Regions from separate parts of the Kitasatospora sp. NPDC056800 genome, predicted to be linked through region 1. Evidence: riboswitches for the same ligand, from Rfam matches in the RefSeq annotation. Region 1 holds a riboswitch; each other region holds the start of a gene.
What was found. Region 1 has a riboswitch for cobalamin ahead of ACFRQN_RS03590 (prenyltransferase/squalene oxidase repeat-containing protein). Riboswitches for the same ligand answer to the same signal wherever they lie in the genome.
Positions count from the first base shown of each region.

Region 1 (2,190 bases):
CCGTCGGCGCACTGGAAGGCCGCGAACCGGGCGAGGGCCGGGGCGGGCGGCGTCACGCCGGCGCGCTGGAGGGCGATGACGCCGAGGGACTGGACCCAGGGCGAGGACGCGCCGAGGAAGTCCCCGGCGGCGGTGCACCTGCCGTTCTCCCCCGCCCCCGTGCAGACGTGGTCGGTGAGCGCGGCGACCAGGTCCCGCCCGCCGAAGGCGCGCGGGTCGCGGCCGGTGCTCTCGGCGACGAGGGCCAGCAGCGCGGCGGCCCTGGTGTCCGGCGCGCCGGCCGGCCCGTCGGGGTGCAGGAACGCGTCGGTGTGGGCGTCGAGGAAGGCGACCACCTTGCGCAGCGCCGGGTCCTGCGTCCCCGCCGCCGCGAGCGCGATGGCGGTGAGGGCGGTCCGGGGGTAGTCGGGCCCCGGGGCGGCCCAGTTCTCCATGTGGTCGCCGCCGACGAGTTGGCCGGCCAGCCAGGCCGCGGCGGCCGCCGGGTCGCCCGTGGCGGAGGGGGATCCGGTCGGGCTCGTGGTCGGGGTTGCCGAAGGGGAGGCGGAGGGCGAGGGGCCGCCGTTCCTGGCGCGGACGGAGTCCGGGGTGAAGTTCGGCGCCCCGCTGGTGCCACCGATGTCCGTACCGCCGTAGACCCAGGCCTCGACCTCGCCGGGCTTGGGCTTCTGCGTGCCGGCCCCGAACCGGCTGTAGGACCAGGCCTGTTGGCCGGGTTCGGCGATCCAGTACGACCAGTACGCGGTGGCCTGCGGGGTGTTGACGCACGGCTCCTCGGCCGGTGTCGGGTACTGGGCGCCACCGTTGAAGGTCCCGGTCCCGAGCCGGCAGATGAAGGCCGGTCCGTCGTGCTCGGTGCCGGTCGTGGTGAAGCCGGCGTTGTGCAGCAGGTTCATGCCCGTCGTGGGGTGGGCGTCGCAGCCCCGGACGACACCGCCGCCCCAGTGGGTGAAGTCGACGGCGACGATCGCGCCCGTCGTCGCCGTGCACTGCTCGATCGGGTCGGCTGAGGCGGTACCCGGGTACCCGAGCAGGACCGTGCCGCAGGCGGCGACGGCGACGGTGCCGGCGACCACCAGCGAGGCGAGGTCCCGGTTCCTGTGACGTGTGCGATTGCTGCTGACCCTCACGACGACTCCCTGGTCGGTCGACACGCGAGGCGACGGCGCAGCCGACGGTCGCCCGCGGGCACGGGGGCCGTCGAAACCGCGTCGTAGTCCGCGACGACGCAAGTGCTCTGTGAACAGACCCCCGGTCCAGGCATTCCGGCTCACCCACCCCCAGGTGGGTCCACGGTTGCGGGTCAGCGCCGGAGTTGGACCGGCTTCCCCTGAATGCCGAGGGCAAAAAATCGGTTCATCAGACCACGCTGACCGACGGAGAGTCAACGGGGCGTCAGGTCGATCACATCACCTCGTCGGGCGACGGACCTGTGCGGTAGCGTCCGCGGTGGCCGAGCGGGGGAACCCGGTGCGAACCCGGGGCTGACGCGCAGCGGTGTGGGGCGGTGACCGTACCGTCCCGAGCCCGAATGCCCGCCCGGCCACGCACCACGGCGAATGCCGGCCCACGCGATCCGGGCGGCGACCGCTCCGGCAGTCGCGCGCCCCGAGCGGACGCGGGAGTCCCGGGGCAGGGTCGGCGCCCGCCACCCCAAGGAGCCTGTCCCGTGCCCCTCCCCACCCCGTCCCGCGCCGCCTCGGCGACCACCGTCGCCCTGACAGCCGGAGCCCTGCTGCTCTCCGCCGTCCCCGCCCACGCGACGGCCACCCCGGCCCAGATAGCCACCTCCAAGAGCACCGGCGTCACGTACCTGAAGTCCCTCCAGGCCGCCGACGGCAGCTACGTCACCGGCGGCGGACTCTCCAACGAGTGGGCGTTCAGCGCGCTCGCCGCCGCCGGAACGGCCGCCGCCGACGTGACCCCCGGCGGGGACACCGGCAAGAACGCCCGCCTCGTCTACCGCAACCAGCTCGCCGCCCCCGGCTGGCCCGGCACCTCGCCCGTGGCCACGGACTACGAGCGCGCCGTCCTCAACGCCTACGCGGCCGGCATCGACCCCGCCCGCGTCGGCCCCGGCCGCAACCTCCTCGCCGACCTCACCGCCTACTGGCAGACCGCCGAACCCGGCTACTACGGCCCGTCCGCCAACTTCAACGGCACCGTCTTCGGCCTGCTCGCCCTCGCCGG
Region 1 is NZ_JBHUAL010000008.1:69,816-72,005, forward strand. Features, by position in the region: gene ACFRQN_RS03590 (prenyltransferase/squalene oxidase repeat-containing protein) at 1-1,130, opposite strand, end outside; cobalamin riboswitch at 1,238-1,382, opposite strand; cobalamin riboswitch at 1,461-1,537, shown strand; gene ACFRQN_RS03595 (hypothetical protein) at 1,670-2,190, shown strand, end outside.

Region 2 (2,190 bases), on a different contig from region 1:
CGGGCGGGCGACGGCCTGCACTGCGCGCGGGTCGAGATCCCGGGCGTCGCCTATCCGGGCGGGTTCGCCGACTCCGTCGTCGTCCCGGCCGTGGCCCTGGCGGCGATCCCGGACGAGCTCACCGCGGTCGAGGCGGCGCCACTGGCCTGCGCGGGGGTGACGGTCTTCAACGCCCTGCGCCGCTCCGCCGCACGGCCCGGGGACACCGTCGCCATCCTGGGGATCGGCGGACTCGGCCACCTGGGCGTCCAGTTCGCCGAGAAGATGGGCTTCCGCACCGTCGCCATCGCCCGCGGCCAGGAGAAGGGGCCGCTCGCGCTCCGGCTCGGCGCCGCCCACTACATCGACAGCACCGCGGGCGATGTCGCCGAGGCCCTGCGGCAGTTGGGGGGCGCGAAGGTGGTCCTGTCCACCGTCACCAACGCGCCCGCCGTGGTGGCGACGATCGACGGGATCACCCGTCGGGGCGAGCTCGTCATGGTCGGACTCCCGGCGGAGCCGCTGGAGCTGAGCGCCCTGCAGCTGATCCAGGGCGACCGGAAGGTCTACGCGCACTCCTCGGGCATCGCGGTCGACACCCAGGACACGCTGCGCTTCGCGGCGCAGACGGGGGTGCGGGCCTGGGTCGAGGAGGTGCCGCTGGAGCGGACCGCGGCGGCGGTGGAGAAGATGGCCGCCAATCGGGCCCGCTTCCGCATGGTCGTCACCACCGGCCGCTGAGCGGCGGCCCTCGGAGTCGGCCCTCGGAGTCGGCCATCGGAGCCGGTCCCTCGGGGCCGGCTCCCGGCGTGTCCGGGCAGGTGGACGGGGGTGAGCGGCCCTCCGGCGGCGCGGCGCGGGCGCGTACCCCTGGACTTACTAGGACGTCCAACTATATGGTCGACGGCAGGTCCGCGGTGTCAGGGAAGCCGGTGTGAGTCCGGCACGGTCCCGCCACTGTGACCGGGGAGTCCGTCCTCGCAGATGACGGCCACTGGCAGCCAGCCGGGAAGGCCTGAGGGCGTGCGGTGATCCGGGAGTCAGGATACCGGCCGCGGGTGGTTCGTGTTTTCCACGAGGATGGAGACGACACACATGACTCCGGGCTGCTTCCGTTCCACCGCGCCCGGCTGTCCCGTGCCGACGACCGCCGGGGCGCCCGCGTCCTGACGTACCGTCACACCGTCGTACGCCCGTGCCGAGGGGCGCACCACCGTGCGCCCGCCGACCGGCGGCGGCCTCCATTCCTCCTCTCCCCACCCCTGTCGAGAGTAGGAACCGATGGTCCGAGAACTGACCCACTTCATCGCCGGCAAGCCCACCGCCGGCACCTCCGGCCGCTTCGGCGACGTGTACGACCCCAACACCGGCCGGGTGCAGGCCCGGGTGCCCCTGGCGAGCCGCGCCGAGGTCGAGGCGGTGATCGCCGACGCTGCGCAGGCCCAGCCCGCGTGGGCCGCCTGGAACCCGCAGCGGCGGGCCCGCGTCCTGCTGCGGTTCCTCCAGCTCGTCGAGCAGGAGAAGGACGAGCTGGCCCGGCTGCTCTCCGCCGAGCACGGAAAGACCGTGGCCGACGCCCACGGCGACATCCAACGCGGCCTGGAAGTCGTGGAGTTCGCCGCCGGCATCCCGCACCTGCTGAAGGGCGAGTTCAGCGACAACGCCGGGACGGGCATCGACGTGTACTCGATGCGCCAGCCGCTCGGCGTGGTCGCGGGCATCACGCCGTTCAACTTCCCGGCGATGATCCCGCTCTGGAAGGCCGCGCCCGCGCTGGCCTGCGGGAACGCCTTCGTGCTCAAGCCCTCGGAGCGCGACCCCTCGGTGCCGCTGCGGCTGGCCGAGCTGTTCCTGGAGGCCGGGCTGCCGCCGGGCGTGCTCAACGTCGTCAACGGTGACAAGGAGGCCGTGGACACCCTGCTGGAGGACCCGCGCGTCCAGGCGCTCGGCTTCGTCGGCTCCACGCCGGTCGCCCAGTACGTGTACGCCACCGCCGCCGCGCACGGGAAGCGGGCGCAGTGCTTCGGCGGGGCCAAGAACCACCTGATCGTGATGCCGGACGCCGACCTCGACCAGGCGGCGGACGCGCTGATCGGCGCCGGGTACGGCTCGGCCGGGGAGCGCTGCATGGCCATCTCGGTGGCCGTCCCGGTGGGGGAGGCGACGGCGGACGCCCTGGTGGCGAAGCTGGTCGAGCGGATCGGCGCGCTC
Region 2 is NZ_JBHUAL010000130.1:21,171-23,360, forward strand. Features, by position in the region: gene ACFRQN_RS25770 (alcohol dehydrogenase catalytic domain-containing protein) at 1-720, shown strand, start outside; cobalamin riboswitch at 860-1,051, shown strand; gene ACFRQN_RS25775 (CoA-acylating methylmalonate-semialdehyde dehydrogenase) at 1,261-2,190, shown strand, end outside.
Region 2: another riboswitch for cobalamin. It lies ahead of ACFRQN_RS25775 (CoA-acylating methylmalonate-semialdehyde dehydrogenase); the one in region 1 lies ahead of ACFRQN_RS03590 (prenyltransferase/squalene oxidase repeat-containing protein).

Region 3 (2,190 bases), on a different contig from region 1:
TCGGGCTCGGGTGCGCGGAGCCGTCGCGCCGCCAGACCCGCCAGGCGGTCCGGGGCTCGGGGGCGGCGGCCACCGTCAGCAGCGCCGTCAGCCGGGCGCCCGGCCAGCCCGCCACGTCGTCCAGCCGGGCCGAGGCCCAGCCGAACCGGGCGTAGCGGGGCGAGCGGTGGCCGACCATGGCGTCCAGGGTGTTCACGGCGCGGAAGGCCAGCAGGCCGGGGGTGCCGGCCAGGGCGCCCCAGGTCAGCGCGTTCACCACGGCGTCGGCGGTGTTCTCGGCCACCGACTCGACCACCGCCCGGGCGATCTGCTGCCCGTCCAGCGCGCTCGGGTCCCGCCCGCACAGGTGCGGCAGCCGCTCCCGGGCGGCGGCGAGGTCGCCGGCGGCCAGCGAGCGGCCGATGGTGCGGGCCTCCCGGGTCAGCGAGGTGCCGCCGAGCACCGTCCAGGTCGCGGCCGCCGCCAGCGCCGCCCGGCCCAGCGGGCGCCGGCCCACCGTACGGTCCAGGGCGAACGCGCCCGCCGCGACCGCGCCCACGCACAGCGCGGTGTACCCGGCCCCGGCGGCGCGGTCGTCGCGCCACAGCCGCCGCTCCAGCCGGGTCGCGGCGCTGCCGAAGACGGCCACCGGGTGGCCCCGGCGGGGGTCGGCGAAGCGGGCGTCGGCGGCGTAGCCCGCGGCGGCGCCGAGTGCGAACACGGCGGCGCGGGCCAGCGGGCGCGAGGCTCGGGTCAGCGGGCGCGGAGCGGGGGAAGGCGCGCGCGGGGTCATCGGCCGCACGGCGGAGGGCAGCTCGGAGTCCGGCCGGGCGGGGCAGCCTGCATCGCGTGCGTGTCCTCACTCAGGGTCCGCGCCCTGGATCGACGTGACGGCGGCGAGAGTCTCCTGGCTTCCGGGTCGAACGCACCCCCGGAGCCTTCCAGCGGCCGTCGACGGCCCGCCGTGGCGATGTTCCGAGCGTGCTCCCCGGTGACAGTGGCGGGACCGCGCCGGACTTCCACCGGCTTCCTCTCCATGCCTCCGTTTGGCCCCAGGATCCCATCACGGGCCCGAACCGGGAGTCAACCGAGGTCACGGAGGGGTTGGTCACACGGGGACGCCGCTGACGCCCGGTCGGATCGCCCGGCGCGGCCCCGCCCCGACCCCCGCCACCGGCACCCCCTGAGTACCGCCCTGAGCACCCCGGGAGCGCCCGCCGGGTGACCCGGACGGCCCAGCCCGGTGGCCGCTCGGGCGGAGCGCCGGTGAACTGGGGCTCGAACACCGTCCGGTCCGTGAACAACGTCCGTGAACAACAGAGCGGGGAGCGAGATGCGTTGGGGAACCGCCGCCGTCGTGGCGGCCGCCGCGGTGGGGGCCGCCGTGCTGGTGGTCGGCCGCCGGGCCTCCGAGCGGATGGTCCGTCCGGTGACCGCCGTCCAGGAGTCCGGGCCGGTCCAGGTCCGCGCCCTCGCCGCCGGCCGGGTCACCTTCACCCGCGGCCCCGCGAGCCTGCGCCCCGGCCGCTGGGCGGTGGAGTGGGCGGACGGCGGGCACGCGGTCGTCGAGGAGGTGCTGCACGCCGACGAACAGGGCGTCACCCGCCGACTGGTCCGCGCCGACCGGGGCACCCTCGTCCCCGGCACCGAGGTCCGCTTCACCCCGCGGGTCCACCTCGGCGACCCCACCGAGGCGCTCGGCCTCGCCTTCGCCGACACCGCCGCCGACGGCGAGCTCGGCGCCCTCCCCGCCTGGCGGCTCGACGGCAAGCGCGGCACCTGGGTGATCCTGGTGCACGGCCCCGGCGACGACCGCCGGCAGACCCTCCCGGTGCTCCCCGTCCTCGACCGGCTCGGCCTGCCCGCCCTCGCCGTCACCTACCGCGGCGACCGGGGCGCCCCCGCCTCCCCGGACGGGCTCAGCCACTTCGGCGAGACCGAGTGGCGCGACATCGAGGCGGCGGTACGGCTGGCGCTCGACAGCGGCGCGGGCAAGGTGATCCTGTACGGCTGGTCCGTCGGCGCGACCATCGTGCTGCAGACCGTGGCCCGCTCCGCCTGGTCGCACGCCGTCCGCGGTCTGATCCTCGACTCGCCCGTGCTCGACCTGCCCGCCTCCGCCCGCCGGGACGCCGCCCGGGCCGGCTTCCAGGGCGTCGCCGCCGAGCTCGGCGCCCTCGCCGCCGAGGGCCGCACCGGGGTCGACCTCGC
Region 3 is NZ_JBHUAL010000002.1:24,573-26,762, forward strand. Features, by position in the region: gene ACFRQN_RS00735 (cobalamin biosynthesis protein) at 1-772, opposite strand, end outside; cobalamin riboswitch at 880-1,013, opposite strand; gene ACFRQN_RS00740 (alpha/beta hydrolase family protein) at 1,313-2,190, shown strand, end outside.
Region 3: another riboswitch for cobalamin. It lies ahead of ACFRQN_RS00735 (cobalamin biosynthesis protein); the one in region 1 lies ahead of ACFRQN_RS03590 (prenyltransferase/squalene oxidase repeat-containing protein).

Region 4 (2,190 bases), on a different contig from region 1:
CTTCGCCTGCGCCCGGCCGTACCACCGGGTGGGCCCGGCCGCCCTGCGCTCACTGCTGACGGCCCTCGGCACCCTCGTCCTGCTGCTCCCGTACGGCACCCTCGGCAAGGTCGCCGGGTGGTCGCCCTCGCGCGGCAACGCCCCCGGCTCGGCCGGCTCGGTCCTGCTCGGCACGCTCCAGTGGGCCGGCCTGTTCACCGTCCTCGCGGTGGCCGGCACCATCGCCTACGCGCGCCGCGAACAGATGCCCGAGCACGACGCGCCGGAGAAGGAGCCCCTCCCCACCACCCGGGGCCGGCGCGCCCTGCTCGGGGCCGTCCTGACCGCCACCGCCCTGCTGGTCCCCGCCGCCCACCTGTGGACCGGCACCTCCGGCGCGCTGTTCCGCCACCTCGGCTACGGCATGCTGCTGGCCGCCCCGCTCGCCGGGGTCGGCCTGACCCGGCTGGTCGGCGCCCACTTCCGCCACCCCCAGCTCGGCATCCTGGTCTGGGTCGCCCTGCTCGCCCTCGGCCTGGAGCAGTCCGCGCTGCGCTACCAGAACGGGCCCGACTCCGGCCGCCTGCTGGCCGTCCTGCGGGTCCACACGGAGCCCCAGGGCCGCTACCTCACCGAGGTCGACGGACTCGCCGAGTACTACCTCGGCGGCGTCTCCAAGCCCGAGCAGTGGGTCTCCGCGCGCGCCGGCACGGACTACCGCGACGGGGCCGGGGTCGAGCACCACGGCGACGACGGCAGCGTCGCCGCGATCCGGGACGGCTGGTTCACCATGGTCGTCCTCGACAGCACCGCGCCGAGGGCCACCGACCGGGCCCTGAGCGAGGCCCTGGGCGCCGCCGGACACTACCGGCTGGTCGCCCAATTCACCTCGCCGACCGGCGATTCGAGCACGTACAAGGTCTATCTGAAGCACTGACCGGCTGCCCGGCCCACGCACATCCGCGACACGACAGGCACAACATATGGTGCCGCCGCAGTCCGGCGGCACAACATGTATGCTCGCTTCTGCTGTCGATGCAGGGGAACCCGGTGCGAATCCGGGACTGCCCCGCAGCGGTGAGCGGGCGGCTCCAGCAGCCGCACCCCGCGAGTCCGAGTACCTGCCGACGGCGTGCGCCACGGCCCTCCCGCAGAGGCCGCGCCGGCACCAGCAGTACCCCTCCGGGCCTCGCGGGCGGGCCGGGGAGTCACCTCGCGCGACGCTTTTTTGCGTTCGCGCCGTGCTCCCCTGCCCAGATCGGCCCGGTGGCCCCCCGAGCACCGCCGCCGATCGCCGCCAGGAGAGAGCGCCTTGACCACCGCTGCCTCAGCCACCCTGCCCGCCCAGGGCTCCGGTACCGCCTTCACCGACCCGACGGTCTCCGACCCCGGGGGCGCGCTGCTGCGGCTGCTCACCGACCGCAGCACCGACCTCACCGAGGTCGACCCCGGCCATGTCGCCGCCGCCGCGCTGCGCGGCCGCCACGCCGGCTCGGACTTCGCCGAGCTGCGCGGGCTGGCCGTGGACGCCGCCGCGTCGATGATCGCCGAGGACCCCCAGTACTCGAAGCTGGCCGCCCGCCTGCTCGCGCTGGAGATCGTCGACGAGGCGAACAGCCAGGGCTCGGTGTCCTTCTCCGCCTCGATCGCCGTCGGGCACACCGAGGGCCTGATCGGCGACACCACCGCGGACTTCGTCGCCAAGCACGCCGCCGCCCTGGACGCGCTGATCGACACCGCCGGCGACGACCGCTTCGAGTACTTCGGCCTGCGCACCGTGCAGTCCCGCTACCTGCTGCGCCACCCGATCACCCGCAAGGTGATCGAGACCCCGCAGCACTTCCTGCTCCGCGTCGCCTGCGGCCTGGCGGTCGGCGACTCCGAGCAGTCGGTGCGCGAGGTGGCCGAGCTGTACGGCCTGATGAGCCGCCTGGAGTACCTGACCTCCTCGCCGACGCTCTTCAACTCCGGCACCCGGCACCCGCAGATGTCGAGCTGCTACCTGCTCGACTCGCCGCTGGACAACCTGGACTCGATCTACAACCGCTACGCGCAGATCGCCCGCCTGTCCAAGCACGCCGGCGGCATCGGCCTGTCCTACTCGCGCATCCGCTCGCGCGGCAGCCTGATCCGCGGCACCAACGGCAAGTCCAACGGCATCGTGCCGTTCCTGCGCACCCTCGACTCCTCGGTCGCCGCCGTCAACCAGGG
Region 4 is NZ_JBHUAL010000263.1:2,599-4,788, reverse strand. Features, by position in the region: gene ACFRQN_RS36930 (glycosyltransferase family 39 protein) at 1-916, shown strand, start outside; cobalamin riboswitch at 989-1,123, shown strand; gene ACFRQN_RS36925 (ribonucleoside-diphosphate reductase subunit alpha) at 1,316-2,190, shown strand, end outside.
Region 4: another riboswitch for cobalamin. It lies ahead of ACFRQN_RS36925 (ribonucleoside-diphosphate reductase subunit alpha); the one in region 1 lies ahead of ACFRQN_RS03590 (prenyltransferase/squalene oxidase repeat-containing protein).